3 regions of the Thermophagus sp. OGC60D27 genome follow, and region 3 is predicted to be linked to each of the others. Evidence: riboswitches for the same ligand, from Rfam matches in the RefSeq annotation. Region 3 holds a riboswitch; each other region holds the start of a gene.
What was found. Region 3 has a riboswitch for thiamine pyrophosphate ahead of ACT29H_RS11675 (TonB-dependent receptor). Riboswitches for the same ligand answer to the same signal wherever they lie in the genome.

Region 1 (10,861 bases), on a different contig from region 3:
TTAAAGTGGTGACTATCCATAATCCTCTCATGCTATCGGTTGGACTACCTAGCGTCAGTTTGAAATGATTTTTATCCCATTCCCCCAGCGGATTTTCCTCTAAAATAACGGATGCTTCCATGTTTTCTGGAACAATGGTTGTCGCACTGACTGTTTTCATGCCTGATTTCGATACTTCAATACAATATATACATCCAGCTTTAGCTGAATGATTAAATAGATATACCCCCTCCTCGGTTTCCTGTGGCAAGTCTAGCAGAGTGTTGTTTTCCCAAAGGAGAATTTCAGCACCTGTGATGGGGACAAATGCCTCCGTTGAATTGGGCCTGCGCGTCCATGACAGGGTTACTGAAATGGTACTGTCAGCAGTGATTATGGCATTAATAACAGGCATGGGTGCTTCCCGGGGAAATTCTCCTTTATATTCACTGGTACAGGAAAGCGTTAAATTCAGAGACAATAGAAACAGGATAAAGGATAGGGGCTTGCCAGGCATGTACATGTACGCTATTTCTTATTTTAGAAATTTAAACAACGGGATAACCACACCTACCTCAAAACGTCGGCTGTAGCCTTCTGTTTCAGCACCAAAAGACTCACTATTTGAGGGTCCGTTATCTCCATAATACGAAGATTGAATGGGCTCATAGCCGTATGAATCTGAAAGACCGAAATAGTAGCGGGCATAAATATCGGCCCATTTGAAATGTTTTAGTAAGCCGGCAGAAAGTTCAACATTGAAGTTTGACTTTCGGGACCCAAATAATGCATATTCCCACCTGGGTCCTACCTGTAAATTAAAACCTTTGTATGCCATAGAGTTAACAAAGGTATTCATGGAAAAATAGAAAATAGAGCGGTCTATGTCACTAAAATTAGTTAAATAATCATCCGAATAATCCAATGGCAATTTACCTATTGCCGGTTCAATTTGAAAACTTATCACTTTAATGGCCGGAATATGGAATGAATATCCCAATTCCCATCCGGAACCCTCACTGTATTGAATAAACTCCTGTTCTTCGTCCGATTTTAATTTGGTATCACTAAATGTGGTTGAAAATTTTATTCCCGAGTGGGGTTGGGCGCTTAAAGCTGAAAAAATATAAAAAACATAAATTAAAACAAATGCTGCTCTTTTCATAATTTGTTTAATGTGATAATATTAGTTTAAAAAAACGGCTAGAATGTAGTTCTGTCCTAAAAATCAATTGAAATATTTGTGTTTATTAAATTCATTTTTTGAAAATTGGACTTTGTATCAAAAATTAGCCTGGGGCCTACATCAATTTGGATATTCTTCATGTTCCCCGATAGGCCGGCACCTGCTTCCGTTTGCGGAAATAATGGATTCATTATTGCAAAACTGCTTTTTTGAGATTTGCTGAAGTCCCAAAGTCTTTGTCCGTATAAGAAAAGACTTAAGTGGTTGTTGAATGCATACCGGACCGAAGACTGTATGCCATATTGCATTGCCGGACGCAGTGATTCGGGCGTGTCAATGCTTAGAAGGCTACCGCCTAAAGTAACGGTTAGCTTATTCACCGGCTTAAACACTATATCGCTTTTGAAGTGCTGGTAACCGCCGAAGGCAGGGTAATGCATGATGCTTCCGGTATTCTGAAAATAAATTTTACGGACATCGGATATGGAATCCAAAGTAAAGTTTGTAAACGTCCAGTTCCGTTGGAGACGGATGCCGTTGTGTTCGAAATATGGATTTAATAATTGGTTTTCTTGTTGTAATGTGAGTGAAGGAAGTTGGTATTTTAAAGGTATGTTTATATTCGGTTTGGGGGCAATACCCATTTCCCTGTTTGATTGAGACAAGCTAGGTTGACAAAAAACTATTCCAGTTATTATAATTAAAAATGGCCGATACATCATTGACAATTGTATTTCTGGAATTATGTTTATTCTATAAAACAGCATCTGAAATATAACAAAAATTATTCCGAATGCTTTCAGATGCTGTTATTATTTGAATATTACCAAGAGAAAATACATTTATGGTCCTCCCCTACGCCCCGATTCCACATTTCAAGATAGTTAGAACCTCGCAATAGGTTAAACATTGTTCCTGATAGAATGTCATTATCGGTTGCAAAATAGCCAGGGTCGTTTGGGCTATAACGCCAATAATATTTTGTCGAATAAGAGACCCATGCAAAGAGAACCTTTTTGGAATGTGTAACTCTTACATAGTTGTAATTACTTTTAGGGTCATTAACTGTCAGTTGGATATTCATCTTTCTTTTATCGTGCTTTTTGGAACAAGAAAAAGTGGAAACGCTTTTTAGTGTCGTTAATTTTTCTTTAGTAGATACTATTGTTTCATTGCCAAGCTTGAAAATTCCGTCTTTGTTTGCTACTGTAAGATAAGGGGGCACGACTTTTGGTTCTATGCTATAATCTGGTAGGCCATCAATAGTCCCTCCGGGGATAAATACTTCATTTTTATATGTATTTATGAATTCAAGAATTGGCGCCTCTGACTTAGCATTATTTACTACTTCTTCATATTCAGAGAAAATTTCGTCATAATAAATTTGGTAACATTCAAATCCTAAAGAGTCTTGCCAAGCAGTGAGCTCTTCTTTTGATTTTTTCGAATTACTAAGGATTAGATTGTTTAAAACACTTTGGTTTTTTATTACAAGAATTCCATTATCAACATATACATCGGGAATTTGTGTTTGCACATCCAAATCTTCTGTTTGGCTACAAGATGTAAAAATTAAGAAATATCCAATAATTAATACAATTGATAATTTTTCCATTTTGTTAGATTTAGGGTTAATAAAAAATAGTTGAATCAATTCTTACAGTATTGTTTGCCATTAAAATAGTAAAGTTGTTATGTTTTCATAGGCACCTCCTTTTATTTGAGTTTTTAGTAAAAGAAAAGTTATTAAATTCAAGTGTTTTATAACTTTGTTATTGCTCTTATTATACAAATGTATAAAATTGTGTTTAATAATACGTTCTGTTAAGAAAATTATTTTGGAAAATAATTTTCTTATTGTATTTAAATTGCTTGTATTAATGCGTTTTTTAGGAATAATTAAAATCGTTCAGTGCTGAAAATTTGTCAAACCACCTTATCATTTTTCACTGCACAAAGATTTCCGCACATGGTACAATGGTCTTCCTCGCTGCTTTCCGATTCAATTTTACGCTTTCTGGCCATTTCTGGGTCAAGAGCCAGTTCATACATGGTTTCCCAGTCGAGGTCGCGCCGGGCCTTGGACATGAGGTAATCTCTTTCACGCGCACCATTAATTTTATTGACCACATCTGCGCTGTGGGCAGCAATTCGACTGGCAATGACGCCATTTCGAACATCTTCGGCGTTGGGAAGACATAGGTGTTCGGCCGGCGTGACATAGCAAAGGAAGTCGGCACCATGTATAGCCGCTACCGTCCCGCCGATGGCTCCAACAATATGGTCATATCCCGGGGCCGAATCGGTGGTTAACGGTCCCAAAACATAAAAGGGCGCCTCATGACAAACTCTCTTCATCAGCTTCATGTTCATCTCTATCTGGTCGAGCGGCATATGTCCCGGTCCTTCTACCATGACCTGAACGCCTTGTTCTCTGGCGCGGTCAACAAGCTCGCCCAGTACCAGCAGCTCGGCAATCTGGCCACGGTCGGTAGCGTCGGACCCGGCACCGGGACGAAGGCCGTCACCAAGGCTAATGGTGACATCATGTTTTTGACAAATATCCAGGATTCGGTCGTATTGTTCGTATAACGGATTTTCTTTTTTATTTTCCAACATCCATCGTTTAAGTATGGCCCCGCCACGGCTAACGATGCCGCATACTCTCTTGTCGTTGTTTAGAAAGGATACGGAGGCTTGCGTCACACCGCAATGCAAGGTCATAAAGTCCACACCGGCCTCGGCCTGAAATTCTATTTCGCGGAAAAGTTCTTCCGGCGTCAAATCAGCTATGCTTTTCCCTTGGGCCAACAATCGTGTGGCAACGCTGTATATGGGGACAGTACCTACCATTACCGGAGATGCTTTCAATATTTTGTTTAGGATAAGTTTTAGATTGCCCCCGGTTGAGAGGTCCATGATGGCATGGGCGCCATATTTAACGGCAATATCGAGTTTTTTAAGTTCTTCGGAAAGGTTACAGTGTTTTTCCGATGTGCCCAGGTTGGCATTTATTTTGGTCGTCAGTCCGGCACCAATACCATGGGGTTCAAAATGGTGATGGTGGTTCTTGGGTATGACGATTCTTCCTTCGGCTATCTCGTTGCAAAGCCATTGAGGATCTACCTTTTCGCGCGCAGCTACAATTTTCATTTCCGGGGTTATTTTGCCTGCACGGGCATAGTGGATTTGTGTGGTCATGGAATTAGTTTTTGAATTTGTTTCAAATTTGTTTCAAAGTCGGTGGTTTGCATAAAGTGACGAACCATGGCAATGTTTTGGGCACCTGCAGCAATTACCTGCCCAATGTTTTCAGGGAAAATACCCCCAATGGCAACCACCGGAACGTCAGATATTGCAAGCACCTGTTCCAATTGGTTTGTGCCTACGGGCGGGTCAGGTTTTGCTTTGGCATTGGTGGGAAATATCGGTCCAAAACCAATATAGTCCGGTTCTTGGGCTAGCGCTTGCCTTGCCTGTTCCAGGGAATGGGTGGATAGACCAATCTTCATGGGGCCTACAATTTTTCTGGCTTCGGAAACAGGCAAATCATCCTGTCCCAGATGCAGATAGTCGGCCTGACAAAGCAGGGCAATGTCGGGACGATCATTGATGACCAGACTGGTAGTGGTTCCACGGGTTATGGCTCTTAAATCACGGGCAATTTTCAGAAGCTCCCGGTCGCTCATCTCTTTTTCCCTTAGTTGCAACATGGCAACCTGGTTTTGTACGCATATTTCGGCAATGGTCGTATGCGGTAGCATCGGTTTGGTTAAAATCACATAAACACCATAATTTTTCATCCGTATAAAATTTATCTAAGTTATTGGCCGGATGAAACTCGCATGACCTAAAGTTTATACATGTTCTTATTGTTGCAAATCTTCTTGGTCATGGTCGTTTCATTGGATTTATTTATTTGGATTGCCAATTCACACCGACGATGTAAAATGAGATGATTGGGGAGATTGGATGGTCAGGGTGGTTGAGAAAGCGACATAAATTGGGGTATTTATATATAAACAAGAAGTTTACAATATTTAAAAGCAGCCATCTCCCCAATCAAAAATTACCATATTCTTAAGTGTTAAAAAAGTCAATCATTAACCAAAAACTAGTGACTAAACACTAATCACTAACCGCTAATGACTATTGATTATCAACTTTTACCCGTTGACTTTTTCCGGAACTTTAGATTCTTCAGAAAGTCTTTGAGCTATTAATTCTGCTACTTTTTGTCCGGAAAGGAGCATACCCCCGAATATGGGCCCCATACGATAGCTGCCGCTGGTTCCGTTGGCGGCCATTCCGCAAACAAAAAGGCCGGGAAATACTTCTTTGGTGTTTTCGATGGTTGTTTTTTCGGCTTCTTCTACCGCCAGCGAACGTTCTCCCATGACTTGTCCCGAAGGGGTATTTAACTGGATATCGTTTTTGCGGGCTACGGTATGCACTATTTCACAGTCGTGGCCTGTTCCGTCGATTACGGCGTTGGCCATAATAATCAAAGGGTCTACATGAAGCCCTTCGCGATGTACCGGCGCCCAGTTGACAACCAATCCACTCACTTTATTATTGTGAAATACCACATCTTCTATGGATGTGCAATTAAAGATGCGGGCACCGGTACGGGTGGCATGATAGGTGAGGGCAGAGGTGGCATGTACCGAGTCCACTGTATAGTAATCATCTTTGTATGGATTGCTTTCGATGCCGAGTTCTTCAAGGATGGGCAGAGCCTCTTTTTGCACAATTATTTCGTTAAACATCATGGCACCGCCCCACATGCCTCCACCGGGGGCTAGCTTACGTTCAAAAACAGCCACTTTTTTGCCTGCTTTTGATAATTAATAAGCGGCAATAAGTCCCGACGGCCCACCGCCGGCAATGGCCACATCAACGGCCAGATTCTCTTTTAATTTGTTGAAGTAGGAATCGATGATTCCTGCTGATACCATTTGTTCCATAGTTTTATGATTATTAAAGGATTAATCAAAAATCTATGGAGTGCGGTACTGATAAAGGTGAGCATACGATAAAATCTTTTCCCTTCGCAGGCATTATCCTGATCAGGTTCAATGGGTATGATCTCAGCCTGTTAAGTAAGGCACCCCGTAAATTGGATTTCAAAAATAGATAATATATTGTTAAACTGCAAAAATGTGCTTCTTTTTCTTTTCTGTTCTTGGTGCAATTTCTTCAAATTCAGGCATCTTTTTTACAACCTGTCCTACTATTATCAATAGCGGTGTTTCTTGTAAAAGCGGATGTTGACATAATTGGTCGAGTTGCGATATTACTACTTTTGATTGAGGATTGGAAACATTACTTATGAGTGCAACCGGGGTATTTTTATTCCATCCTTTTTTTATCAGTATGTTGGAAATTTCGCATTGTTGTCGTGCTCCCATATAAAAGACCAGAGTACTGGCCTGGGGTAATTCCCGTTCGGCAATGTTATGTCCTACACAAAATGCTACGGAAGAACCTATCTCCCGATGGGTTAATGGAATTCCATATTGAGCTGCGGCAGCAAAAGCACTGGTTATCCCCGGCACAATTTTCACATCAATATTGTTTTCGGCCAGAAATTGAAGTTCTTCTCCGGCCCGACCAAAAATAAGAGGGTCGCCCCCTTTTAGTCGCACCACCTTTTTCCCGCTCAAGGCGGCTGATACCAGTAGCTGGTTGATTTCTACCTGTTGAATATGGTGTTGTCCACATCGTTTCCCCACGGCTATTTTACGGGCCGGATAGTGTTCCAGAAACCTGGAATCGACCAGTGCATCATGAAAAATAATATCCGCCGCCAAAAGGTAGCGATGGGTTTTCAGCGTCATTAATTCCGGATCACCGGGACCAAAACCGGCCAGAATGACTTTGGGAACGAATGGTTTCTGCGAACGATCCCTGTTTTTTTCTCCGTTAAGAGATGTCTTTTCCAATGATAGATAACCTGTTAAGTCGGGCCCGGAGTTTTTTTTTATGTTTTCCCGAATCATGATCGACTGTTTCACGTTTTTCCCATTTGATCCGACGGCTATTGTTAGATCCTCCTCCTGGTAAACGGCAGGAGAAATGAAATCACTGAGGCGGGGATTATCTGCCAGATTCACAAGAATGTTACGGGCATGGCAGTGTTCGCGAATTATTTCATTGGTATGTCGGTTGTCGGTGCATGCATATACCATGAAAAAATCATCCAGGTCGGAAGGATCATAGCTTTTATGGATGATATGTATGTTGTCGATTTCCAGAAAGGCAGGATCGATTTTTATTCCGATGACTGTAATGGATACATTGAAACGTCGCAAACTTCTGACTTTCGACAGGGCAGCTTTGCCGGCACCCACTATTAATAGTTTTTTGCCGGTTACATTTACCGATATGGGCAAGAATTCTTGTTGTTGATGCTTGAAGTTGTTCATGGCTCTTGGTTTTATGTTTTTGATGATTGAGTATGGCTTTTGGAGGGTGGAGAAAAATTCAAATACATTTTTATTATACTATTGAATCAAAAAAATGATGATGTGTAATAAAACCAGCAAGGGGTATCTGCATTTCTTTGAAATGATTTTCCCCTTTGCATTCATCTGTCTGAAAGAGATTGGATTGTTGGTTTTAATCTGATTCTAAATGTGAATCACCTTTTAATAAACATAGACTATTCACTTCCTTTCTTTCGGTTTGATCAATGTCTGAAATCTTTTCCCTGAACCGTTTCGGAAACATATTTTTTTCTAATTACGAAATCGCCAAAGCTTTCATGGGAATTTCTATTTTGGGCATAATCGGCAATTAGGGGTCGAAGTGTTTCAATAATTTCTTTTTCCGTAAGCGTTTCCCGATACAAAGTATTTAATCTCGTTCCCTGTTTGTTGCCCCCCAAATAGAGGTTGTAATGGCCTATTGATTTGCCGATCAGTCCTATCTCGGCCAGGTAAGGCCGCCCGCAACCGTTGGGGCATCCGGTCATACGAATGACGATCTCTTCTTTCAAAAGATCATATTCTTGCAGAATGGTTTCTATCTTCCCGATCAGTGTCGGTAGATACCTTTCGGCTTCGGCGAATGCCAATCCGCAGGTGTTTAAGGCCACACAGGCGATGGAATTCTGTCTCAATCCGGAAAGCGTGGCCGGCCATACGCCATATTTTTTGAGGATGCGCGCCACCTTTTCTTTTTGAGAGGTATTCGCAATAATCAGGTTTTGATTTCCGGTTAGAATAAATTGGGCATCGTCAATGTTTTCAGCAACTTTTCGCAGAGCTGTTTTCAAGAGGAGAGAGGGGGTGTCCTTCACTCTTCCTCCTTCCACAAAAAGGTTGAGGCTCCATTTGCCGTCGATACCCTGTTTCCATCCGTAGCGGTCGCCATTGCGGGTGAAACGATAGGGGCGGGGCGCTTCAAGAGCAAAACCCAGACGGGTATTCAACTCATCTTTGAACCACTCTATTCCGCGATCGTCAATGGTGTATTTAAGTCGTGCTCTTTTACGGTCTTGTCGATTGCCGTTTTCTTTCTGTATCAAGACAATCGTTTCGGCCACTTTGAGCACCTGATCCGGTTGGCAAAAACCGATCACATCGCCCAGACGAGGATAGGTTTGTGGATTCCCAAAGGTGGAACCCATGCCGCCGCCCGCCGTGACATTAAACCCGGCCAATTTGCCCTTTTCTTCTATGGCAATGAATCCCAGGTCCTGAGAGAAGACGTCAATGTCATTGTAAGGCGGAATGGCAATGCCTATTTTAAACTTTCGTGGCAGATAGGTCCGTCCGTAAATGGGTTCAATTTCTTTCTTTGAGGATGCCAGCAATTGTTTATCCAGCCATATTTCATGATAGGCGGTAGACTGTGGTGTCAGATGACGGGATAATTCGCCCGCCAACTGATAAACACTTGCATGGAGCGGTGATTCGGCCGGGTTGGCGTGCGACATCACATTGCGATTCACATCCCCGCACGCGGCAATGGTATCCAGCAGGACTTCATTAATGCCTTGCAGGGTGGGTTTCAGATTTCGCTTTATGACGCCATGAAGCTGAAAAGCCTGACGCGTGGTGAGTTTAAGGGTGCCGTTGGCATAACGGTCGGACAGCCCATCCATTTGCAGCCATTGCTGGGGGGTGGCGATCCCCCCGGGAAGCCGCACTCTTATGAGGAACGAAAAAGCCGGTTCCAGCTTTCGACGTTTCCGATCTTTTTCGGTGTCCCGGTCAAACTGTTGATAGATGCCGTGAAATTTGGATAACTGAGTATCTGATTCCGCTATGGCACCCGTCACAGGATCGGCCAAACTCTCGGTGAGCGTTCCACGCAGATAGTTGCTGTCGTATTTGATCTTTTCCAGTTGAGACAATTTGCTCCAGTCAATTTGGTGGTTCATTGTTTTCGTTTTTCGTTTAGAGTTTAGATTTCATCGTTCACAGTGGGGCGTTTTGAGGACTATAATTGTAAGCGAATGACGGTAAACCGATGGCTGTTGTCTTTTTATTCTCCCCTTCTGATGTTTATGCTTACATTCAATAAACATCTATTCTGAATCGTTTTTGACGTTTCAGTTGCTGAAGATAATCTTTGGCTTTTTCGGGCGTCATGCCGCCCTGCTTGCGGATGATTTCGGTTAGGGTGTTTTCCACATCTTTCGCCATTTTTCGTCGATCGCCGCACAAATAGATGTAGGCCCCGTTTTTTAGCCATTGAAAGAGGTTTTTTTGTTGTTGTAGGAGTCGGTGCTGAACATATTGCTTTTCTTTGCTGTCGCGCGAAAAGGCCAAATCGATTTTTTCCAGGACACCTTCTTTCAAGTATTTTTGCCATTCAGTTTGGTACAGAAAGTCGGATGAAAAGCGACGATCACCGTAGAAAAGCCAGGTGTTACCATTGTGCCCAAGTGTTTTTCGATGTTGCAGGAACGCACGATAGGGGGCTATTCCCGTTCCGGCACCGATCATAATTACGGGGTCACCGTTTTCCGGCAGCCGGAAGCTGTAATTTTTTTCGATGTAAATCAAAAGTTGATCTCCCGGCTCCACCTCTTCTGCCAGGAAGCCCGAACAAGCGCCGACTCGTTTTCGGCCTTTGTGATGAAATTGAACTTTGGAAACCGTGATGTGTACCTCTTCGCCCACTGCTTCCTGACTGGATGAGATGCTGTAAAGCCTGGGGGGGAGAGGTCTCAACAACTGAATCAGTTCCTCTCCTTTTATGGGTGCGGGAAAGTCATGAATCAGATCCAGCAGGTCGTGCCCATACAGCCAGCTATCAAGCTTTTCTTCATTCTCGATAAGGGATTTCAGTGATTCATGATTGGTGTGTTCGGCATATTTTTGCAACACCTCTCTGGTTAAGACGGTTATTTCATAATGATGTCGGAGGGCTTCTTCCAGTGTGATTTCTCCCACATGGGTATTAAGGGTTGTGTCGCCTTCCAGACCAAGCTCCGACAGTATATCCCGAACCAGTCCCATCGGATTTCTGGCCAGCACGCCCAGGGCATCGCCCGGTTCATAGGTGAGACCTGATCCTTCGAGCGATATTTCCAGATGGTATACCTCTTTGTCCGATTCGCTGCCGGTAAGGCGTACTTTTTCCAAAATCTCTGCCTCGAAGGGATGCCGTCGGCTATATTCGGCAGAAGAAAGCGATGGGAATGCCGCTGCGTTTTCCTCGCTGGCACCTTGCATTTGTTGG
Region 2 (10,861 bases), on a different contig from region 3:
ATAGCCACGCCTGAGCAAGCGGAAATAATGGTAAAGAAGCATTTTCGCGATACTACCTCCTTTAATGCCCCGGCAGGCGTTCGTACTCTTTCTCCCTTGGAAAAAATGTATGATGTAAGAGCCAGTGGAAATCCTTCCTCGTGGCTTGGGCCTGTGTGGATTAATGTTAATTATCTTGTTTTTAGAGGACTGGTCAATTATGGCTATGATGATGATGCCCGGGTGTTGGCCGAGAAAACCATTCTGCTTTTAGGACGGGATTTTGAACGCTTTGGCGCTTTGCATGAATATTACCTTCCCGATAATGGAGAGCCAGTATTAAATAAGGGATTTCAAAATTGGAATTTCCTTGTCCTTAATATGGCTGCTTGGCTTGATAAAACAACTGTTGTAACGGAATTTTAAAATCTTTTTTAAAGGTTTGGGAAACACTGTAGAGTAGTGCAGTGACAGATCATTTATTTTTTGTTCCAGGCTTCTGAAAAAAAGGCGAATTCATATTGGATGCTTTTTTGAAAGGCCTGGATCATTTCTTCTGTAAGTGTCTGGTTGATTCCTTTCATGATTTTTTCCACTATAGATATGTAACGAGCGACATAACGGCCATATCTGGGGTCAGCGTAAGTCTCTAACCATAATTGATAAGGATTGTCTTTTACAGCTTTTGATCGGATTCGTGTCCCTGCCTCATGATAAACCCAAAAACAGGGGAGAAGAGCTGCGACGGCTGATTCATATGAACCTGTAAGGCATACTTCGGTGAGATAAGAAGTGTATTGATGACAAGCTTTTGACATCTTTTGCGGACGTTCAACACCAAACAGAGGGAACAATTCCCGGTGAAGGGTTCGTTCTATTTCCAAACCATCGGTGGCCATCTGGAGAAAAAAGGTGAAGGCCTCCCGGTTTTCAGATCTCCCGGCCAGAATCGAAAAAGCGCGGGCATCCTTTTCTATATAAAGCATGTCTTGGGACAGATAGTGCCGGAAGCATTCGAGGGGGAGGGTTCCTTCCGAGAGCCCTCGCCCAAAGGGATGATCAAAGATCTTGTTGATCATGCCAAAACTAATATTCCACATATACGCCGTATGCGGTCCGGCAGGAGGGATGCTCAAAAACCGGGTGCTTTCTTTTTTGTCCTTCATCTGAAAAAAGTCTTTCTGGATAATGGGTGGTATATATCCAATGGTTCTCTTTGAGTTTATGCCCACCACCGGAAAAAATGATGCACCGGGCCGTGACCATGTCCCGTTTTGTAATCTTTACCTGCCTGAATGGCTTGATCAATATAGTTTTTCCCTTTGCCCACCGCCGATTGGAGCGTCTCCCCTCGAGCCAGAAAGGAGGCAATGGCAGATGAAAGCGTACATCCTGTTCCGTGCGTATTCATCGTCGTGATTCGCTTTGAAGGGAATGTGACAATTTCATCCTTTTCTGCATCATACAAGACGTCCATGAGCGTTTCATCGCTCAGATGACCGGCCTTGAGCATCACCGAAACAGATTGGTTACAGGAAAGGCTGCGGGCTGCATCGGGCAATTCTGATTGTGCCGTAATCTTCTCTCCCGAAAGGATCGATGCCTCAGGAATATTGGGCGTGATGATGGTGGCCAGCGGCAGCAGCTCCTCTTTCAGCGCTTCGATGGCTTCCTCCTGCAACAGTTTGTCGCCCGAGGTGGCTACCATGACAGGATCTATCACCAGTCTTTTTACTTCATATTGCTTTATCTTTTTTGCTACCAGTCGTATCACCTCGACCGAATGGAGCATTCCCACTTTTACGGCATCAGCACCGATATCGGTGAGCACGGCATCGATCTGTTTTTCAATCGTGGCGATCCTCACCGGAAATATGTCTGTTACCCCTTCGGTATTTTGTGCTGTAATGGCTGTTATGACCGACATGCCGTAGCACCCACAGGCAGAAAAGGTCTTTAAATCGGCCTGAATGCCGGCGCCACCTCCACTGTCACTACCGGCTATTGTTAGTGCGGTTTTATGTTTTTTCATTGGTATGTTTTTTATCTCAGTTATTGGTATGGTAGAATTCGTATGACAAAGAATTATACCTTGCTATTGTGGACAATCTTTGGTGTTAAGTGTATCTGTTTCCGGGGTTGTGGGATAGATGTTTGATATGTAGGGTATAGTGATTTTTGCAATCGATTATACCTGCCTCCCAAAACCCGGAACCTCGAAACCTAAAATCCGAAACCGGGAATCAGAAACACCCTTCTATTTTCTTTTCCGTCCTCGATCGATCTGTTTTAAGAGCTCTTGGGCGGCAGTATGGGGATCTCTGGCCGAACAAATGGCCGAAACCACCGAAAGCCCCTCCACACCAGTGGCCATCACCTCGTGGGCATTCCCTTGATGGATGCCCCCAATGGCCACCGAAGGATGTGAGGAATGCCGGGCTATGTCAGCCGTTCCCTGCAACCCCAAACCTTTCTCCAGTTCTTTTTTGGTGGGCGTGGTAAACACCGGACTTATACCAATATAATCGATATCGGCCCGGTTGGCCTCTTCCAGTTGATCCATCGATTCGACGGATAAACCAATAATCTTATCCGGCCCCAACATCTGACGAGCCATCTGCCAGGGCATATCGTTTTGTCCCAGATGCACCCCATCGGCATCGGTGGCCAGCGCTATATCCACCCGGTCGTTGACGATCAGCGGAAGCTTATGGCGTTGCAATATTTTCTTAACGCTCATCACTTCCTGTATAAATTCACGGGTAGTAGCCTCCTTTTCCCTTAACTGTACCATGGTGACACCCCCTTTAAGTGCATTTTCCACCACCTCTGCCAGGGGCCGTCCCAACGATAGGTCTCTGTCTGTTACCAGATAGAGACGCAAATCAAAAGAGGTTCTCATAGCTTTAAGGATTGGTTAAGGTCCTCTTGATTCAGAGCGTACAGAGCATCCAAAAAGTGCATCTGAAAAGAGCCAGGCCCTGCCGCCATCGATTCCGCTTTTTCCCCGGCTACCGCCATGATGGCCATGGCCGATGCGGCACCGGTCAGGGCATTGTCACTGACCGCAGCAAAAGCCCCTGTTAATGCCGAGGCCGTGCATCCCATCCCTGTCACTTTGGGCATGAGGGGAATGTGGTTTTGAATTTGAATAACATGGGTTCCGTCGGTGATGTAGTCGGTTTTCCCGCTGATGCTTATCACCGCCCCCGTTTCGCGAGCCAATGTCTTGGCCATGCGAAGTGCCACGTCCGAAGATTCGGTGCTGTCGACCCCTTTGGTGCGTACATCACTGCTGATGAGAGCCATAATTTCAGAAGCGTTACCACGAATGATGGTCGGATTACAGGCTCTGATCAATTGATGACAGGTCTCGGTCCGAAAAGAGGTGGCGCCAGCTCCCACAGGATCCAGTACAATAGGTATTTTTCGTTCCCTGGCCGTTTTGCCGGCTAATAGCATTCCTTCTACCCATTGCCGGCTCAGGGTTCCAATGTTCAAAACCAGGGCAGAGGCGATGCCGGCCATGGACGCCATCTCTTCCGGGGCGTGGGCCATCACCGGACTGGCACCTACCGACAGCAAGGCATTGGCTGTATTGTTCATGACCACGAAATTGGTAATGTTGTGAACCAGGGGCGAGGTGGCCCGCACCTTACGAAGAAGGTCTCCTGTAATTTGTGGTGTAATCATTTCACTTAATATTTTGGGGTTAAAAAAAAAGCTGTTCTGCACGAGGCAAAACAGCTTTAAATGATCTACTATGTCCTAAATGGTATGTGGTATCTCATTCAAACGACTGTTTCCCTACGCTGTTATTACACATATCAGGTTTAAGGGTCTGTTCTCAGCCCCACTCAAGGTGGAGCACCCCTAACAGTGTTTCGTTACAAATGTAACATTTTTTCTATAACCAGGAATGTTCTCCGGCGTATCGCATCATCTGTTCATCATATTTCTCGCCATAATCCGGAATGATATCGGTAATATTGCCTTTATCATCCGTTACGGTACGGAATCGCGGGTTGACAAAGCCACTATAGGGGGCAAGGTTCAGTTTTTGGTAGCGGTTCAAAACTTCTTTATGAAGTTGCTTATCCACCTTCACCCCATAGGTTTCTACCAGATGGCGAGCTGTTTCAAAGTCGCCTTCCGACTTGACGCGTTGAATTTCTGACAGTAAGGTGGCAAACAGATGCCGCAAGGCGTCATAATCATTGATGATGAAAAAGGTTTTGCCATCTTTCATTTTCTTTTCTATCACCTTCTCCGTTTTTCCTTTTTCGTAGCACCAGGCGGCAATAAGCTGGCGATTGCGCATATGGGCTTCTTCAATATCCTCGCCGGGGTTGATACGTGTTAGCTGAGTCATCAGTCCGTTGCGGATATAGTTGTCGTATTCGGCTTTATAAGCCTCCCGGTCGGGCAGTAGATTCAGTTCCACCACTTTCTTATCGGCCATATAATAAAGGGCAAACAGATCGGCACGCGCTTCTTCTATTACGGCGCCATAAGCCTTTAATTCATTGCCCGAGACACCTTCCAATAACTGCCCGGAACCATGTCCCAAACATTCATGAAGGTCGGTATGCAGGTTGCCCGAGATAAAACCATATTGATTATATCTGTCAATCTCTTCCCGGGAATAACAAAACTCTTCCAGAAAACCTGTTCCTTTGGATGCCTGATCGTAGGCATAGGTGATATTTTCAATGGTGACCGACTTGGAACCATACTCTTTCCGAATCCAGTCGGCATTGGGGAGATTGATGCCGATGGGCGTATGAGGAAAGCAATCGCCCCCCAGCATGGCGACGTTGATCACTTTGGCGGTAACGCCCCGAACCTTTTTCTTTTTGAAGCGGGGATCGACGGGTGAATGATCTTCGAACCACTGGGCATTGGCACTGATGATTTCGGTGCGGCGGGTGGCTTCACGGTTTTTAAAGTTAACCACGCTTTCCCAGCTCCCTTTCAATCCCAGAGGATCCCCATAGGTCTCAATGAATCCGTTAATGAAATCCACCTGCGAATCCTGATCGGACAGCCATGCTATATTGTAGTCATTAAATATCTTGAGATCCCCTGTTTTGTAAAAGTCGATTAACAGCGAGATCACCTTTTTCTGTTGGTGGTTTTCGGTTACCGTCAAGGCTTTTTGGAGCCATCCCACAATCTTCTCTATGGCGGGCGAATACATGCCGCCTATTTTCCAGACTTTTTCTTTAAGTTGTCTTCCTTCTTTTACCAGTTGCGTGTTTAACCCGTGAGATAGGGGCTCCCGGCCATCCGACGCCTTAAGGGAAGCATAATAAGCCTCCGCTTCTTTTTGCGATACACCGCTGTAATAGTTGTTGGCAGAGGTGGCAATCAGATCTGAGTCGTTTTCCTGATTAACCCGTTTGGCATCTACCTCGGGATCGAACAACACAGGAATGAGCGTTTTTAGCAAGTCGTCAACGGTTTCCCCTTTTTTTAAAGGCAACAATTCGGCAGGAATGCTTTTGACCGCTTGTTGGAAAAATGCTTCACCAAACGTCGGCGTTATTTTCAGGGTGGAGTAGTGATGATGAATACCATTGGAAAACCACACCCGCTTAAGATAGACCACCAACTCGCGAAAATCTTCCGATGAGCGGTCGCCGGTATAGTGTTGGTAGATGGCTTCCAGTGTTCGGCGAATGGTGAGATTATGCTTATAGTTCTGGTCAAACAGAATATCCCGGCCTTCAATGGCCGCCTGCGATAAATAGTAGATGAGTTTCTTTTGTTGCAGCGACAGCTCCTCAAATCCGGTTACGGGATAACGAAGAATGCGTAGGTCGGCAAACTGCTCTACGTAGTATTGAAAATGATCTGTTTTCATGGTGTTACTCTGTTTGTAGGGAAACGATTAAGGGCCCTCCCGTCACGGCATCGTGAATGCCCGGGGCAGGCCTTAGTGCCCATGCGTTTTAAAGAAAGGGGCAATTTTATCGGCCAGAAACGGCGGAATGCGCGTTGGTCGTCGTGTTTGGGCATCCAAAAAAGCCAGTACGGTTTCACCCTTTACCAACAATTGTCCCGATTGATTATATATATTGTATTGAAACCGAATCCTGGATGTGGGAAAATCTTCCACGTAGGTCTCGATGGTCAGTTCATCGTCGTAACGGGCCGACCGCAAAAACTTAACATGCAGTTCGGAAAGCGGCAGCATAATCCCTTGCTTTTCTATTTCGCTGTAGGGAAGTCCCAGGTGCCGGAACATTTCGGTACGTCCCACCTCAAAATAGGCCGAATAGACTGCATTGTTGACAATCCCCATCTGGTCGGTTTCGCCGTAGCGCACTCTCAGTTTTGTTGTATGCTTTAACATGATTATTGCAATATGGTGAATTCTTTTTTCTTTTGGAAATAAACAAACAGGCACCTATATCCTGCCCATTGTAGGAGCAGGGTGCCGAAAAAACGGGTAAAACCATTGCAGATGCATGATTTCGACCCGGCCATGTGAGTGCTTACTTAAAGGGAGAGTCCGGTTCTTTTGCCATGTGGTGATACGATAACTTTTCGATCAACGAAGGCCACCATTTGCTTAGGAACACCGTTAGTTTTCCTTCCACAAAGGTCAGAACGAGGGTTCTCTTTCGTTTGCGGATGGCATGGGCCAGATGACGGGCTACCTCTTCGGCACTCATCATTTTCTCTTCGGCCCGAGGCGTCTCGCCTTGTTGCGCTCCGTTGGCAGTGAGTGCCGATTTACGAACGTTGGTACTCGTGAAGCCGGGCGCCGCGATGAGTACATGCAACCCCTTTTTGAGGTTTTCGGTACGAAGGGTCTGTAAAAAACCGTGCATGGCAAATTTGGAAGCCGAATAACCGGTTCGGCCCGGCAACCCTATGAAGCCGGCGATGGAGGAGATCCCTACCACCGATCCTTTAGCAGCCAGCAGATAGGGTAACGCATATTTGGTGCAATAAACAGTACCCCAGAAATTAACGTCCATTAATTGTTTCAAAACACTTAAATCCACCTCTTCAAAAATCGCTCGCATGGAGATCCCCGCATTGTTGATCAGGATATCGATTTTACCATACCTTTCAACGGTTTGTTGTATCAGGTTTTGGCAGTCTTCTTCCCGGCTGACGTCGGTGGGCACCACCAACACTTCGTGCCCTTGACCGGTCATTGTTTGTTCTATTTCTTTCAGTTTGTCGGCGTTACGCGCTGCCAGCGCAAGTTTGGCACCTCGTCCGGCAAATTCATAGGCACACGCCCGTCCTATACCTGAGGAGGCCCCCGTAATTATTATGACTTTGTCTTTCATTGTTTTTGGAATATGTGGTGCAAAAATGACGTTTTTTGCCGAAACATGGAAACAGCTCAGGGTTTTTGTATGGTTTAAATATTCTTAATGGTTCGGTTTATTTTGAATGTTATTCCATAAGTTGGTGATTTATAGTAAAGAGCAGGTGAAGTACAGGGACGTTGTGACCTTCCTTTTTTCCGTGGCCATGGGCGTCTGATGTTATAAATAAAAGAAGCGGGCCTGACCATTTTACGGTTGTCACAACCAGAAGGAGCATATAGTGTAGAGGCAGGATGGAGAAGAGAGCAGGCAGGCGGGGATTTAAGTAATTTTCAGTATTGCCGCCCAACCATGAGGGATGGCCACAAAAGAGTCAGATTACTGGAGCGACCAACTATTAGAACCATTAGGCTGGCAGTTAATAACGATGGACTTTTCACCAAGAACTAGCAACTAAGAACTGTAAACTAAGAACGATCCATCAAGTGCGATCCATATGGCCCGCGACATAACTTAAATTTATACGAATGAATGGGGAGCTTCTCTTCAGATGCTTGTTGTTTTCCCTGCTTGTCGGTGCATATTCCCGTTGGTCGGCTTATTTTCTCCACTTGTCCTTTCTTTTTTGCTTTATGGCGTTTACCGGTCCAAATTTGTTATATGAATTTCGGGAAGTAAAAATTAATGATCCAAGCCTTGACATACTAATATTCCGAAATCCAGTGAATTTGCATTCACGTATTAACAATCAAACGTTTAACAGCATTTATTTTTGGTAAATCATGAAGGAAAAGTTGTTTCTGTTGTTTCTGGTATCAGGTGGGCTAACGGCGACCCCTCTGATGGGGCAAACCCGGATAAATGGTGTGGTAACCGACCATCGAACCGGAGAACCATTGACGGGAGTTAATATATATGTAAAAGGAGAATACGATGGCACCACATCCGGTGCTGATGGCAGTTATACCCTGGCGGTAGATGGCGATCAACCTTTTGTTTTGGTATTTAGTTTTGTTGGATACCAGAATCGCGAGATGGAAATAGCACCCGACACCCATCGTGTTGTCAATATAAGGATGAAAGAAAGTATTACAAGTTTGAAGGCGGTAACCATTACTGCCGGTAGTTTTGAGGCGGGTGACCGAAAACGGGCAGCCGTAATGACCCCGCTCGATATTTATACAACGGCGGGTTCCATGGGCGATATAGGAGCCGCCTTAAAGACCCTTCCCGGAACGCAGATTGCTGCGGATGACGGACGGTTGATGGTGCGAGGGGGTGATGCCGGCGAAACAAAAGTGCTTATGGATGGTATGCTGGCCGCCAAACCATACTATTCGAAGGTGCCCGATTTGCCTACTCGCGGTCGGTTTGCGCCGTCGTTGTTCGAAGGGGTCTTTTTTAGTACCGGTGGTTATTCGGCCGAATACGGGCAGGCGCTATCATCGGTGCTGGTTCTCGAATCGTCGGGGGTGGCCCTCGAAGAGCTGACCAGTCTGTCGCTTATGAACATTGGAGGCGAAGTGTCAAAAACCCTGGCATCCGGCAACCGTTCCTTCTCGGCCGGCATGGGGTATTACAATTTCGGGCCCTTTAACCATTTTGCCCATAATCGTATTGACTGGGACCAACCCGTCGAGTCGGGCAATGCCTACTTGATCTACCGGCATAAAGGCGACCATGGCAACCTGTTTAAGTCGTTTGTGGCGGGCGATTACGGAGGTCAATCATTTCGTACCAACGACGGTTCGGGAGGAGAAATTACTATCGATGAAGCGGGTGGAAACCTTTATTCAAACACAACCTTTAATACACCTGTTTCCGACAAGACGCTTCTCAAAGTGGGGGCTTCCATTACTTTCGATCATCAGGATATGAGGGCCGGTATTCATAACGTAGATACCAAAGAGTGGATCTCGGAAGGAAAACTAAAACTCATTACCCGGGCAGAATCAGGGTTGAAGTTGACTTACGGTACAACGTGGCAGTTCAACCAATTTAATGAGGAATACCTTCAGGAAGGAGGGGCATTGGCCCAAAATTCTGATGTTCACGACCACCTTGTTGCAGCCTTTGCAGAAGGAGAGTGGCGGCTTTCCAACGCCCTGGCGTTCAGGCCGGGCATACGCTTCGAACATTCGTCTCGCACGGGAGAATACCACTGGTCGCCACGTGCAGCGATGGCGTTTGCAACAGGCGAGAACACCACCATCTCCATGGCGTGGGGCCATTATTACCAGGCGGTACCATCCGATTTTTTGAAGTACAACCCTTCTATAGAGATGCAGAAGGCCGAACATTTTATCCTGGGGCTGCAAACGGGACAACTGAGCCGGCGTCTGTTCCGGGCCGAAGCGTATTATAAAAAGTATCGTCGATTGGTTACGGGAGAATATAACCAATTTGCCCAATTTGTTCCTTTTGCCAATGGTGGAGAGGGGTATGCCAAAGGGATTGATTTATTTTTTCGCGACAAAACGCTTTTTGACCATACCGACTATTGGGTTTCCTATTCATTGATTGTTTCCAAACGAAAGTTTCTGGACTATCCCCTAAAAGTAGAACCCGAATTTATTGCCCCGCACACATTAAATGTCGTTGCCAAACATTTCATCATACCCCTCAGAACTCAGATTGGTGCCTCCTGGTCATGGAATTCGGGGCGCCCCTATCATCAGCCGGGTGACGCCCAGTTTATGGCACATACGTCACCCAATTACAGTGAAATAGGCGTTAATATGAGTTACCTCACCGGCATATTGGGAAATCAAACCATTGTACACCTTAGTTTTTCCAATGTGTTGGGACGCGATAATGTGTTGGGATATCGAAGAATTCCTTTGGCTATCGACGATGGCGACCCTAAGCTTGTTACCATCCGTTCCGACGTCAAACAATTCGTGTTTCTGGGGGTGTTTATATCCATTAACTAAATCCCTTTACAAGAGCTGTTGTATTTATTGGTCTTACATCAAAACAATTGTTTATCTATCAATCTTAATACTTAAATCTAACTTACTTTAAATCTTACCTCTAAAAATAGAGCCATAAATCTTCTCATTATTAACAAAAAAAACTATAAGCCATGAAAACCATCTTATTAACCATCGTTGTAGTGCTATCAGCCTCACTGTCAAGCGCCGGAAATTATGAAACGGTGATGAAAGAAAACATTGACAAAATGTATCAAAGTTCCTCATCATCGGAATTAGAGACCCTTGCAGCCAAGTTCTACCGCATTGGGGAAGCCGAAAAAGAGAAATGGATACCGTATTATTATGCCGCATATTCTTATGTCACCATTACTTTTTCTATTTTTGAGGATACGGAAGAGACCGACCGACAGCTGGATAAAGCCCAGGAAATGCTCAACAAAGCACTCAAACTGGCCCCTGATGAGTCTGAGCTGTATGTATTGCAAGGACTCATTCATTCCATGCGCATCACCACACCAACCCGGGGAATGAAGTATTCCATGCTTTCCAATGAAGCCCTTGCACAGGCAGAAAAACTCAATCCCAACAATCCCCGACTATGGTTTTGTAAAGCGCAGAATGTTCTGTATACCCCGGCCATGTTTGGTGGAGGCG
Region 3 (10,861 bases):
ACTACCGACATTCCTGAACACGCTTATTTAGTGAATGACACTTCTCTAAATTGGGATGTAAGAGCAAGAGGGCTGGGAGGAGATCTGGAACTTCCCTTAACCACCTGTGCCGAGGAGAATTTGTTGTGTTATCAGATCGATAAGTATCATGCCGAAGATATTTTAATTCATGAATTCGCACATGCCATCCATTTAATAGGCATTGCGCCGTTGTATCCTGAGTTTAATCAAACTCTTCAGAAACTTTTGGATGATGCTCGGAATCAAGGAAAATATCAAAATACCTATGCGGCAACCAATATATATGAATACTGGGCAGAAGGAGTTCAAAACTGGTTTAATGTAAATGCGGAAGTAGCCCAGCCCGATGGCAAACACAACCATGTGAATACTCGACGCGAATTAAAGGAATATGATCCGGCCTTGTATGATTTGCTCAGGGCATATTTCCCGGATTTTGATTTGGAGGATTGTCCTTCATGTCATGTGGCAATAGAAAATTTGTATTAAAAAAGACGGGTAGTGGAGGGGTAGGGCTACACCGTACTTTTAATGCTGTCTATGTCGTTCTCAGGAATGGGAGAGAAAAATTGCACTACTGACTGAAACCTATTGATTGAATTGATTTTATCCATTAATCTAATGATCTATATTTATTAAAGTATGAAGAAGACAACAAATACCTTCAAAGCTGTTTTTTTGGGAGCTGCTGTGTGGCTGAGTGCCTGCCAGCAATCCGAAGAAGAGAAACATTACATCAAGACGAATGGCCCGGAGGTGGTGTCATTCAGGACATTGCAATTTGACCTTGATGATGTGAAATTGCTCGACGGACCTTTCATGGAAGCCGCCAAACGCAATGAAAAAATTCTTTTGAATTATGAACCTGATCGTTTTTTGGCCCATTTCAGAGAGCAAGCTGGCCTCAAACCCAAAGCAGAACATTACGGCGGATGGGAAGGTGAATCTTTGACCGGCCATAGTTTGGGACATTATTTGTCAGCTTGTTCGATGATGTATAGGACTACCGGAAATGATGAGTTCCTGAAAAGAGTGATTTATATTGTGAATGAATTGGATGCTGTTCAGCAGGCTACAGGCGATGGATATATTGGTGCTTTCGAGAATGGAAAGAAAATTTTTGAAGAAGAAATTGCAAAAGGTGAAATTCGTTCGGCCGGATTCGACCTTAATGGCATTTGGGCTCCTGTTTATACTCAACATAAAATTATGGCAGGTTTGATGGATGCCTACAAATTGTGTGGCAACAAAAAAGCCCTGGAAATAGAACTGAAATTTGCAGATTGGTTGGGCTCCATTGTAGAAAATCTTTCCCATGATGAAATGCAAAAAATGCTGCATTGTGAACATGGTGGCATTAATGAATCTCTGGTTGAATTATATGGCGTAACCGGAAACGAAAAATATCTTGATTTATCACGAGTATTTCATCACGATGCCGTTCTGGGACCTCTTTCCCAGGGTGTGGACATTCTTCCCGGACATCATGCCAATACACAAATTCCAAAGTTGATTGGTCTGGCACGCAGATACGAGTTGACAGGAGATTCCTTGGACCATTATACTGCCAAATTCTTTTGGGATCGTGTGGTTCATCATCATTCATATGTAACCGGAGGTAATGGTGATCATGAATATTTTGGAGCGCCGGATACCCTTAATAACAGACTCAGCAGCAATACCACAGAAACCTGTAATGTCTATAATATGCTGAAGCTATCGAACCATCTGTTTAAGTGGGAAGCCAATGCCGAAGTAGCCGATTTCTATGAACGGGCATTGTTTAATCATATCTTATCATCACAGCATCCCCAAACCGGTCATGTGATTTACAATCTATCTCTTGAAATGGGGGGACATAAGCATTATCAGGATCCCTTTGGCTTTACATGTTGTGTGGGAACAGGGATGGAAAATCATGCCAAATACCCTAGGAATATTTACTTTTTCAATGATAAGGAGTTATTTGTTAGTCAGTTTATTGCATCTGAACTTAATTGGCAAGAGAAAGGTCTGAAATTGACACAAAATACCCGTTTCCCGGATGAACAAAATACCTCTTTTACTTTTGAGTGCGATGAACCCGTCGACTTGATTCTTCAAATTCGTTATCCCTACTGGGCTGAAAAAGGAATGATCATTACCGTTAACGGAGAGGAGGTTTCCTATGACAAGGAACCTCAGAGTTTTATTGCTTTAGATCGACAATGGAAATCAGGAGATATTGTCAAAGTCTCTTTCCCCTTCTCGCTCAGGTTGGAGACTATGCCGGATAACAAAGACAGAGTCGCTTTAATGTATGGACCATTGGTTCTTGCCGGACAGTTGGGAGCTGTTAATGATTCTAATGCTAACAATCCGCTTTATGTACCGGTATTAATGGTAGAGGACCGAAATCCGGAAACCTGGACTACCCCTATCGCAGATGAGCCTAATATGTTTAAAACAAAAGAGGTAGGACGACCTAAGGATATTGTATTTAAACCCTTTTATAAAACCAATGACCGAAGGTATTCTGTTTATTTCGACATCTTTAACGAAGCCAAATGGATTCAATTTCAGGAAGAATATAAAGCCAAGCAGGAAGCTCAAAAAAGGCTGGAAATTCGCACCATAGACTTCTTCCAACCTGGTGAAATGCAACCCGAAAGAGATCACAACTTTAAAAGTGAAAAAAGTTGGGCTCATGAATATCGTCGTCGAAAATATAGGGAAGCCGATCGGGGCGGCTGGATGTCTTGTGAAATGAAAGTAAATGATAACCGTCCAATTCAGATTGCAGTGGAATATTGGGGTGGATATCAGGGAAGCCGAACATTTGATATTCTCGTTAACAATCAGGTTGTAGCTACAGAAAATATTTCCAATGCTCGTCCGGGAGAATTCTATACCAATACATATAACATTCCTGATGATATTGATCTTTCAAAGGGTTCGATTACCGTTACATTCGATCCAAAAGATAATCATCGTGCAGGACCTATTTTTGGCGTTAGAACGTTGAAAGGGAAGGAGTAATGACCGGAACAAAAAATGGTAGATCCTACCTATGAATCGTGGCATTCTGTATGGCAACTATTGGTTGGTCTAATGGACCTTGCATGGCATAACTTGATATAAGTTTCTGTTGTGGTAAAGATTGCCTTTCATAAGCCGTTTGGACCATCAATATTTAAAAGCAGCGAAATATGGGTTGATGTAATGTTTTTATCACCCCAACGTTGTTTGAGTAACATATCGAATCCATTTTTACCTCGATGGGGCTCTATTGGAGCCCCATCGTATCAATAAATGATGGATCAAAATATTTAATGGCTTTCGTAATGGGTTGGAGATAAAAATACGGTTAATCATGAGCGTCATTTGTATCAATTTGATGCAAACAACAATGTTGTTAGAAATGGCTTTTGGGTTGTTCTGACATTGAATAAAATGATGTATCTCCGCATTAGAGAGTTAACAGAAGAGTGGAAGAGGAATACCACCAGTGTGGAGCCCGGCCGCGATTAGTCGGGCAATGACATTTGGGCCTAGAATGACTGAAGTTGGTTTATTTTTTTTCCTATAAGGAAAAAATTGCATAGGGAATATATCCGGGAATGGCTATATCAATGTCTCTTGCCTCGACTCCTTTGACAGAAAATGGAAATATACTTAGGAGGCTTTTGAGAATAAAGAAAAAATAAGTGGATACCGTTTAATGAACACTCCCCCTTTTTGTTACGTTTGTTGTCTTAAGATTGAGATTAAGGTTGATAAATTTCCTACCCAACCCTAACCCTGACACAGTGCTCACATCACGGAGCAAGGAACTCAAAACTTATTTTCATAACTATGAAACGTTTAATTTTTTTAATATTCCTCGTTTTTGCATGCTTTTCTTTAAGTGCTCAATTTACGAAAGAAGATTATCTGCGAGCCGATTCTGTTTCGGAATTCAAAAGTTTGGTGTTAAATGAAATTCTTGAACTAAACTGGATTGATACGACCCATCTATTTTGGTATAAAGCCCGTACTTCTGTTGATACAACAATGTTTTTTATTGTTGATGCACAAAAACAGGAAAAACGTATCGCGTTTGATACGGAAAGACTTGCCAATGCCATACGGGAGAGATTAAAATTGAAAACAAAGGCCAATCAACTTTTACTTCCTAACCTGAAATTTGCTGCCGACCTCACGACGTTTACTTTTGAACGAAAAGATACGATCTGGAAATGTTTTTTGGCAGACGCTTATCGACTGGAATCATTGTCAGCTAAAGAAAAGGAACAGGAATGGCCGCATTGGGGTGAGTCGCGTGACGAGTTGGCCAATAATCCTGTTGTTTCACCCAACGGAAAGCAAGAAGCCTTTATTCGTGATTATAATGTTTTTGTTCGCAATATAAGAACCGGTGAGATTAATCAACTTAGCTATGATGGTTGTGCCGGCGACCTATATTCTTCCTACATTGTATGGTCACCTGATTCGCATTATCTGACCACCAACAAAGTTAGAGTGCATGAGAAACGTTATATGCACTTTGTTGAATCTTCACCTCCTGATCAGCTATTGCCCAATTTACACAAATTGGAATATCTCCGTCCTGGGGATGTGCTGCCTGTATTTCGGCCTGCCCTTTTTGATGTGGTGCGCAAAAAGAAAATTGAAGTAGATATTCGTCCCTTCGAAAACCAGTTCAGCCTTTCCAATATCCAATGGGCGCCAGATAGCCAATCGTTTTCTTTTGAGTATAACCAGAGGGGGCATCAGGTTTTTCAGGTGGTTCGAGTAAATGCGCAAACCGGTAAAACAAAGATTGTTATTGATGAGCAAAGTGATACTTTTATTGATTACAGCGGGAAACGGTACAGGTATGATGTGGATAAAACAGGTGAGATCATCTGGGCTTCCGAAAGGGATGGATGGAACCATCTTTATCTGATTAATGGTGAAACCGGGGAAATTATTAATCAAATTACGAAGGGCGAATGGGTCGTGCGTGGAGTCGAATATGTGAATGAAAAAGATCGAACCATCTTGTTGCGGGCCGGGGGGCGTAATAAAAAGGAGGATCCTTATTATGAACATTATTGCAGTATTGGTTTCGATGGTAAGAGTCTGAAAGATCTGACTCCTGAGAAGATGCAACATAATGCTCATTTTTCTCACGATTATCGCTTTTTTGTTGACACCTATTCCACTCCTGATAAGGCTCCGGTATCTGTATTGCGTAGAACCTCCGATGGCAGAATCCTGATGTTGTTGGAACAGGCGGATATTTCCCTCATTGAAGCGAACGGATGGATAGCTCCCGAGCCATTTGTTGCCAAAGGACGGGATGGAAAAACCGACATTTGGGGAAACATTTATCGTCCAACAACCTTTGATCCGAATAAATCTTATCCAATTATCGAATACATCTATGCGGGGCCACAGGGATCCTTTGTTCAAAAAAGTTTTTCTTCTTATCACTACCCATTTAGCAGCTTGGCCGAATTGGGCTTTATCGTTGTTCAGATCGACGGGATGGGCACTTCCAACCGCAGTAAGGCATTTCACGATGTTTGTTATAAAAATCTGAAAGATGCAGGTTTTCCCGATCGAATAAGGTGGATTAAAGCAGCGGCAGAAAAATACTCCTTTATGGATACGACAAGAGTGGGGATTTTTGGTGGATCGGCTGGCGGACAAAACGCCATGGCTGCAGTTCTTTTTCATCCCCACTTTTATAAGGCTGCAGTGGCATCTTGCGGCTGTCACGACAACCGCATGGATAAGATGTGGTGGAACGAACAATGGATGGGATATCCCGTTGGCCCTCATTATGCTGAATCATCCAATGTGGTAAATGCTCATCTTTTACAAGGTGAGTTGATGCTGATTGTTGGAGAGTTGGATGACAATGTGGATCCGGCTTCAACCATGCAGGTGGCAGATGCTTTGATTAAGGCCGATAAGGAGTTTGAATTGGTCGTGTTGCCAGGTGTTAAACATACTTTGGGAGGTAAGTTCGGAGAACGGAAACGTCGAGACTTTTTTATCCGAACTCTCTTGCATCTGGAAACACCCGGGTGGAATAATAAGTGAAAGAAAAGACTCTGATGGGAAAGGGTATACTGATATGTAATGGAATTTTAAAATTAAGAATGGATGGCCGTTCAGTAGATTCTAAAAATAAATCCGGCTCCTAAAGGGCCGGATCTATTTTTAGCTTCATTTTTTAAAACCTTATCACGACCTGCCCCATATAATACCGTCCGGCCATGGGGTAATAGTAGGCCCAGGTGTTTTCAACACCTTCTTCATACCAATTACCGCCGTAAGCATTACTTTCGTATTCATGGTCCAGCACATTATGAATGGTAAATTGCAGGCCGATGCTTTTAAATGGTTTGGGATTCAATGTCCAGTTGAATTGTATGTCATTTACCAACCAGGCATCCAGTTTACGGTCTTCGCTTTCGGTGTTGTCGAAATACTGTTCGCCCACATATTTGCTCAGCAACCCAACGCTTAGGCCGGATGTCAGATCAACCGTCAGGTTACTGCTGCCAACAACTGAAGGTGAATAAGCAATTTGTGTATCTCCCAAAGGTTTTATTACCGTTTCGGTAATCCATTCTTCCTCGCCGTTTACTATTGTTGGATAGCTGTTGGTCGATGTTTCCACAAAATCGTAGATGATGTTGCGGCTGAGGGTGAGGTTCATATCCCAATGTAACCATGATACCGGATGAACCGCTGCAATAACTTCCACTCCGGCACGATAACTCTCATCCACATTGGTCAGGATGGGATTTCCCACATTACTTTTTTCACCCGTTGGTATCAACTGATCTTCGTAATACATGTAATAGAGGTTGATGCCACCCGAAAAGGCCGCCGATTCATATTTATAACCCGTTTCAATGTCGTAAAGTCTTTCCGCTTTTGGGGTAGCTTCCCGATCCAGGTTGGCATCCTTAAAATTGGTGCGGGTGGGTTCCCTGTTGGAGATCCCCGCAAAAGCATAGATGTTGTGGTTCGAGCCGGGGGTGAGGTAAAACCCAACTTTGGGATTAAAGAATTGGAAATCATGTTCCTGATCCAGTGACCGCAGGTCGTCGTCCATTCCTGACATATCATAGTTGATGCCACGGTATTGCATGTCCAAAAAGAGCCGAAGGAGTGGGGAAGCTTCCCAGTCAAACTTGGTAAACAGGTTGTGTTCGGTTTTCGTGCCGTTGTTGAAGTACCACTCGTAATCTTTCTCGGTGATTCCGGCATAGCGCATCCAGATGATCCGCCCGAAATGATCGCCGTCATATCGGTTCCATCCCCCACCAAAGGTCAGGCTGGACTGACTTGATAATTTTAAATCGCCCGAAAGCGTTGCGCCGTAAAAGTCATTTTCCATCCATTTCCGGCGTATCAAGTCACTGGTCTCAATGGTTTGAGCAGAGATTTGAATGGGTGATATCCCGTAATGATTTAAAGAATCCTTTTCTTTATACTGTTCATAAAAACCTTCGCCACGGGTGTAGTGAAGCGCTGCGGTGAGATGCAACTGTTGCCCTGCTGCCCAACTGTAAAATAATTGGGCATGTGTCTGTTTGTAATTGTCGGTTTGGTCGTCATAGTACTGTTCATTGCCCAACTCATCGGTATAGACGCCGGCAGGATTATATCGCCGGTCGGTTTCCAGCATTTCCTGCGGAACGCCCCACCAGCTGATACCTGTTTGTTGGTCACCATGAAGGATTATCATCTTTAAAAAGCTGTTGTCGAAATGCATGGTGCCACCCAGGTAGAGCGACTGATGATCCGAGAAAGCGTTTTTGATGTATCCGTCACTTTTTAGACGTGAATAGCGCCCTTCAAAAGAAAATTTTTCATTAATAAGTCCTGTGCCAAAGCGAATGCTGTTTTTAAAAGTATTGAAAGAGCCGGCAGTTGACGTTATTTCGGCGTAAGCCCGGGGATCGCTCGTGGTGGTCTGAAAGTTTATGGAAGCCCCGAAGGCTGCAGACCCTTGAGTGGAGGTTCCCACCCCCCGTTGTATCTGAACGTTTTCTACCGAATTGGCGAAATCGGGCATGTTGGCCCAAAAGACAGCTTGACTTTCCGAGTCGTTCAGAGGCACCCCATTCATGGTTACATTAATGCGGGTAGGATCGGTCCCGCGTATTCTGAGGTTGGTAGACCCCAGCCCGATGCCACTTTCGGAGGTGGAGACCAGCGATGGGGTTAATTTCAGAAGTGACGGAATGTCATTTCCCACCCCGGCGCCCCTGAGGGCCTCACCTGCCAGATCGGTATGTGCCACCGGTGTTTGATGACCGGCACGATAGGCCCTTACCACCACCTCCTCCGTCAAGTGGGATGCAGCTTTCAGGGTGATCTTCAGGTGTTTGGTTTTTCCCGGATCCACCATTGCTTGCCAGGTTTCGTAACCCATAAAGGAAACTCGGATTTGGACGGTGGGGGATGTGATGCCCGAAAATTGAAAATGTCCATCACGGTCGGTAACGGTTCCATGGTTTCCCGGATTCATCACTACGGATGCCCCGGCAAGGGGTTCCTGATTCTCAGAGTAAACGATACCCTGTAACATTCTTTGTGAAAACGTCTGGGCCGAAAGGAAGATCAGCCCCACTAAAAGCATTAATTTTTGCATAACAAAGCAGTTAATGTTTAACAATTAAACCATAAACTGCAATGGGAAAGCTTTTGAAGATATCATACATTCCCTTACCGGCATTACCCGGTCAGGTTCAAAGGGTATGATCTCAGCCATTTTTATTGGCACCCCATTGTAGTTGAATTTAAGGCAGAAATGAAAAGGTAGAAGGGCTTGTTTTGATTATATTTTTTTGTGTTTGGTTGGTTTTATGTTGCACAATAAACCTTGCCCATCTTTATCCTTTGCGTTTCTGTGTGCTATGAAAATTTGGGGATGAAAAATAAAAGGAGAGCGCTCATTTCCCTGCGCCGGCATTACCCGTATCAGGTTCAATGGGTGTGATCTCAGCCTCCTATTTGGGCACCCCGTGGCGGCAAATATAGAAACATTTAATTAAAAAAAGAGAACGCGATCTTAAATTATTTTGTTTTGGTGTCGGAAGCTATGGGCTTTGGGCTTCTTCAGTCGACTCCATGGAGATTATACAGACGATTGAGTCGACTGCAGGCAAACGACTGAGTCGACTGCAGGCAAACGACTGAGTCGACTGCAAGCAAACGACTGAGTCGACTGCAAGCAAACGACTGAGTCGACTGCAAGCAAACGACTCAATCGACCGTACAGGTTTTATTGTATTTTAATCTTTACTTTAAGATTTCCAATGAAGTAGAAAATACCATAACAGCACAAAGTTTATTATTAGGGGTGTGGCTAATTATTTTCCGTCTATTTTTCTCAAGTTCGCTTTAAATAATAAATTATCTGGAAATACACCAAATTTTCTCTATTTTCGTTGTTTGAAATAGTCTGATCAGGACAAAAATAGAATCACTCACATTGAGCCGATGGCTCAAAATTACGATTACATCAATATTTTGGAATATCATGACAAATCTTCGTATACTTTGGCTATTGCTGTTGGTTATTATTGGCGGCCATTTTTCAACAGCTCAACAATCGTATGACAGTCGACAACCTGATCGTCTGTTTAACGAAGCTCTGGAACATTACCGTAACGGTAGGTATGGAATAGCACGAAGTATGTTTGCCGACATACAGGAGATGTTTAGCCCAGGACAGAGCAATTTGAGAGCTGAATCGGCCTATTATTTGGCCATGGCCTCCTCTCACTTAAAGAATGAGGATGCTCAGGATCTTCTGGAGTCTTTCCTTGTTGATTTTCCCGAAAGCGGAATGCGGCCCTATGTTTATAAACGTTTGGGGGATCTGGACTATGAGGCGGGAAAGTATCGCAAAGCATTACGAAATTACAGATATGTAGAGGCCCGTAAACTGAATCGGGATACCCGTTACGACTTTAGGTTCAAGTCGGGCTATTGCCATTTTATGGAAGGAGAGTATGATCAGGCGCTTCCGGCCTTTTCAGAAATTCGCAATGTGGAAGGTCAATGGTGGGGCGCCGCTAATTTCTATTATGCCCATATCCAGTATGAGCAGGGCAATTATAATTCGGCATTGAAAATTTTTGAACAACTGAAAGATGAACCCGGATTTGGAGACGAGGTTCCTTTCTATATTGCACAGATCCATTATTTGCAGGGAGCGTATAAAAAGGCGATTGATTATGGGATGCCGCTGATTGAAGAGGCAGAAGGTGTCAGAAAGGCCGATATGGCACGTGTGGTGGGGAATGCATGGTATGCGCTTTCGGATTATGAGAATGCTGCTAAATATCTTTCCATGTCCGTTAGTCTGACCGAGGCCCCCCCCCGGCAGGATCTGTACCATTTGGGAATAAGTCTGTACCACTTGAAAAAGTATGAGGAGGCAGCAGAAGCGTTAACCCAGACTACCCTTGAAAAAGATGCCCTGGCTCAGAATGCCTATTACCATTTGGGCGATTGTTATTTAAAGATTAATGAAAAAGAGAGGGCTCGCACCGCTTTCGGGGCTGCTTCGGAATATGAATTCGATAAAGTGATTACCGAAGAGGCCATGTTTAATTATATCAAATTAAACTACGAACTGTCCTTCTCTCCTTTTAATGAGATTATCGACAGCTTCATGGAGTTTATTGACCGGTTTCCCAACAGTACCTATTTGGATGAAGCCTGGCAATATTTAGGACAGGCGCTTCTGACCACAAGAAATTACCAGCAAGCTCTTGAGGCTCTTGAGAAGGTGAAAAACAAAACGGCAGACAATTACCGGGCGCTCCAACGAATTGCTTAT

Region 1: linked by a shared signal. The riboswitch ahead of ACT29H_RS08800 (sulfide-dependent adenosine diphosphate thiazole synthase) and the one ahead of ACT29H_RS11675 (TonB-dependent receptor) in region 3 are both predicted to bind thiamine pyrophosphate.
Region 2: linked by a shared signal. The riboswitch ahead of thiM (hydroxyethylthiazole kinase) and the one ahead of ACT29H_RS11675 (TonB-dependent receptor) in region 3 are both predicted to bind thiamine pyrophosphate.

Annotation. Positions count from the first base shown of each region.
Region 1 is NZ_JBQTGH010000006.1:104,143-115,003, forward strand. It holds gene ACT29H_RS08770 (DUF4249 domain-containing protein) at 1-496, opposite strand, end outside; gene ACT29H_RS08775 (hypothetical protein) at 515-1,144, opposite strand; gene ACT29H_RS08780 (hypothetical protein) at 1,201-1,809, opposite strand; gene ACT29H_RS08785 (hypothetical protein) at 1,989-2,780, opposite strand; gene thiC (phosphomethylpyrimidine synthase ThiC) at 3,092-4,366, opposite strand; gene thiE (thiamine phosphate synthase) at 4,363-4,968, opposite strand; partial or broken gene ACT29H_RS08800 (sulfide-dependent adenosine diphosphate thiazole synthase) at 5,332-6,000, opposite strand; TPP riboswitch at 6,195-6,290, opposite strand; gene cobA (uroporphyrinogen-III C-methyltransferase) at 6,313-7,593, opposite strand; gene ACT29H_RS08810 (NADPH-dependent assimilatory sulfite reductase hemoprotein subunit) at 7,857-9,554, opposite strand; gene ACT29H_RS08815 (assimilatory sulfite reductase (NADPH) flavoprotein subunit) at 9,691-10,861, opposite strand, start outside.
Region 2 is NZ_JBQTGH010000006.1:217,900-228,760, reverse strand. It holds gene ACT29H_RS09260 (MGH1-like glycoside hydrolase domain-containing protein) at 1-405, shown strand, start outside; gene ACT29H_RS09255 (TenA family protein) at 459-1,145, opposite strand; gene thiD (bifunctional hydroxymethylpyrimidine kinase/phosphomethylpyrimidine kinase) at 1,202-2,011, opposite strand; gene thiE (thiamine phosphate synthase) at 2,237-2,881, opposite strand; gene thiM (hydroxyethylthiazole kinase) at 2,878-3,672, opposite strand; TPP riboswitch at 3,767-3,864, opposite strand; gene ACT29H_RS09235 (dipeptidyl-peptidase 3 family protein) at 3,887-5,845, opposite strand; gene ACT29H_RS09230 (acyl-CoA thioesterase) at 5,918-6,337, opposite strand; gene ACT29H_RS09225 (SDR family oxidoreductase) at 6,480-7,289, opposite strand; gene ACT29H_RS09220 (TonB-dependent receptor) at 8,054-10,204, shown strand; gene ACT29H_RS09215 (hypothetical protein) at 10,357-10,861, shown strand, end outside.
Region 3 is NZ_JBQTGH010000008.1:215,743-226,603, reverse strand. It holds gene ACT29H_RS11690 (hypothetical protein) at 1-510, shown strand, start outside; gene ACT29H_RS11685 (beta-L-arabinofuranosidase domain-containing protein) at 664-3,039, shown strand; gene ACT29H_RS11680 (DPP IV N-terminal domain-containing protein) at 3,856-6,093, shown strand; gene ACT29H_RS11675 (TonB-dependent receptor) at 6,227-8,662, opposite strand; TPP riboswitch at 8,716-8,808, opposite strand; TPP riboswitch at 8,951-9,046, opposite strand; gene ACT29H_RS11670 (tetratricopeptide repeat protein) at 9,554-10,861, shown strand, end outside.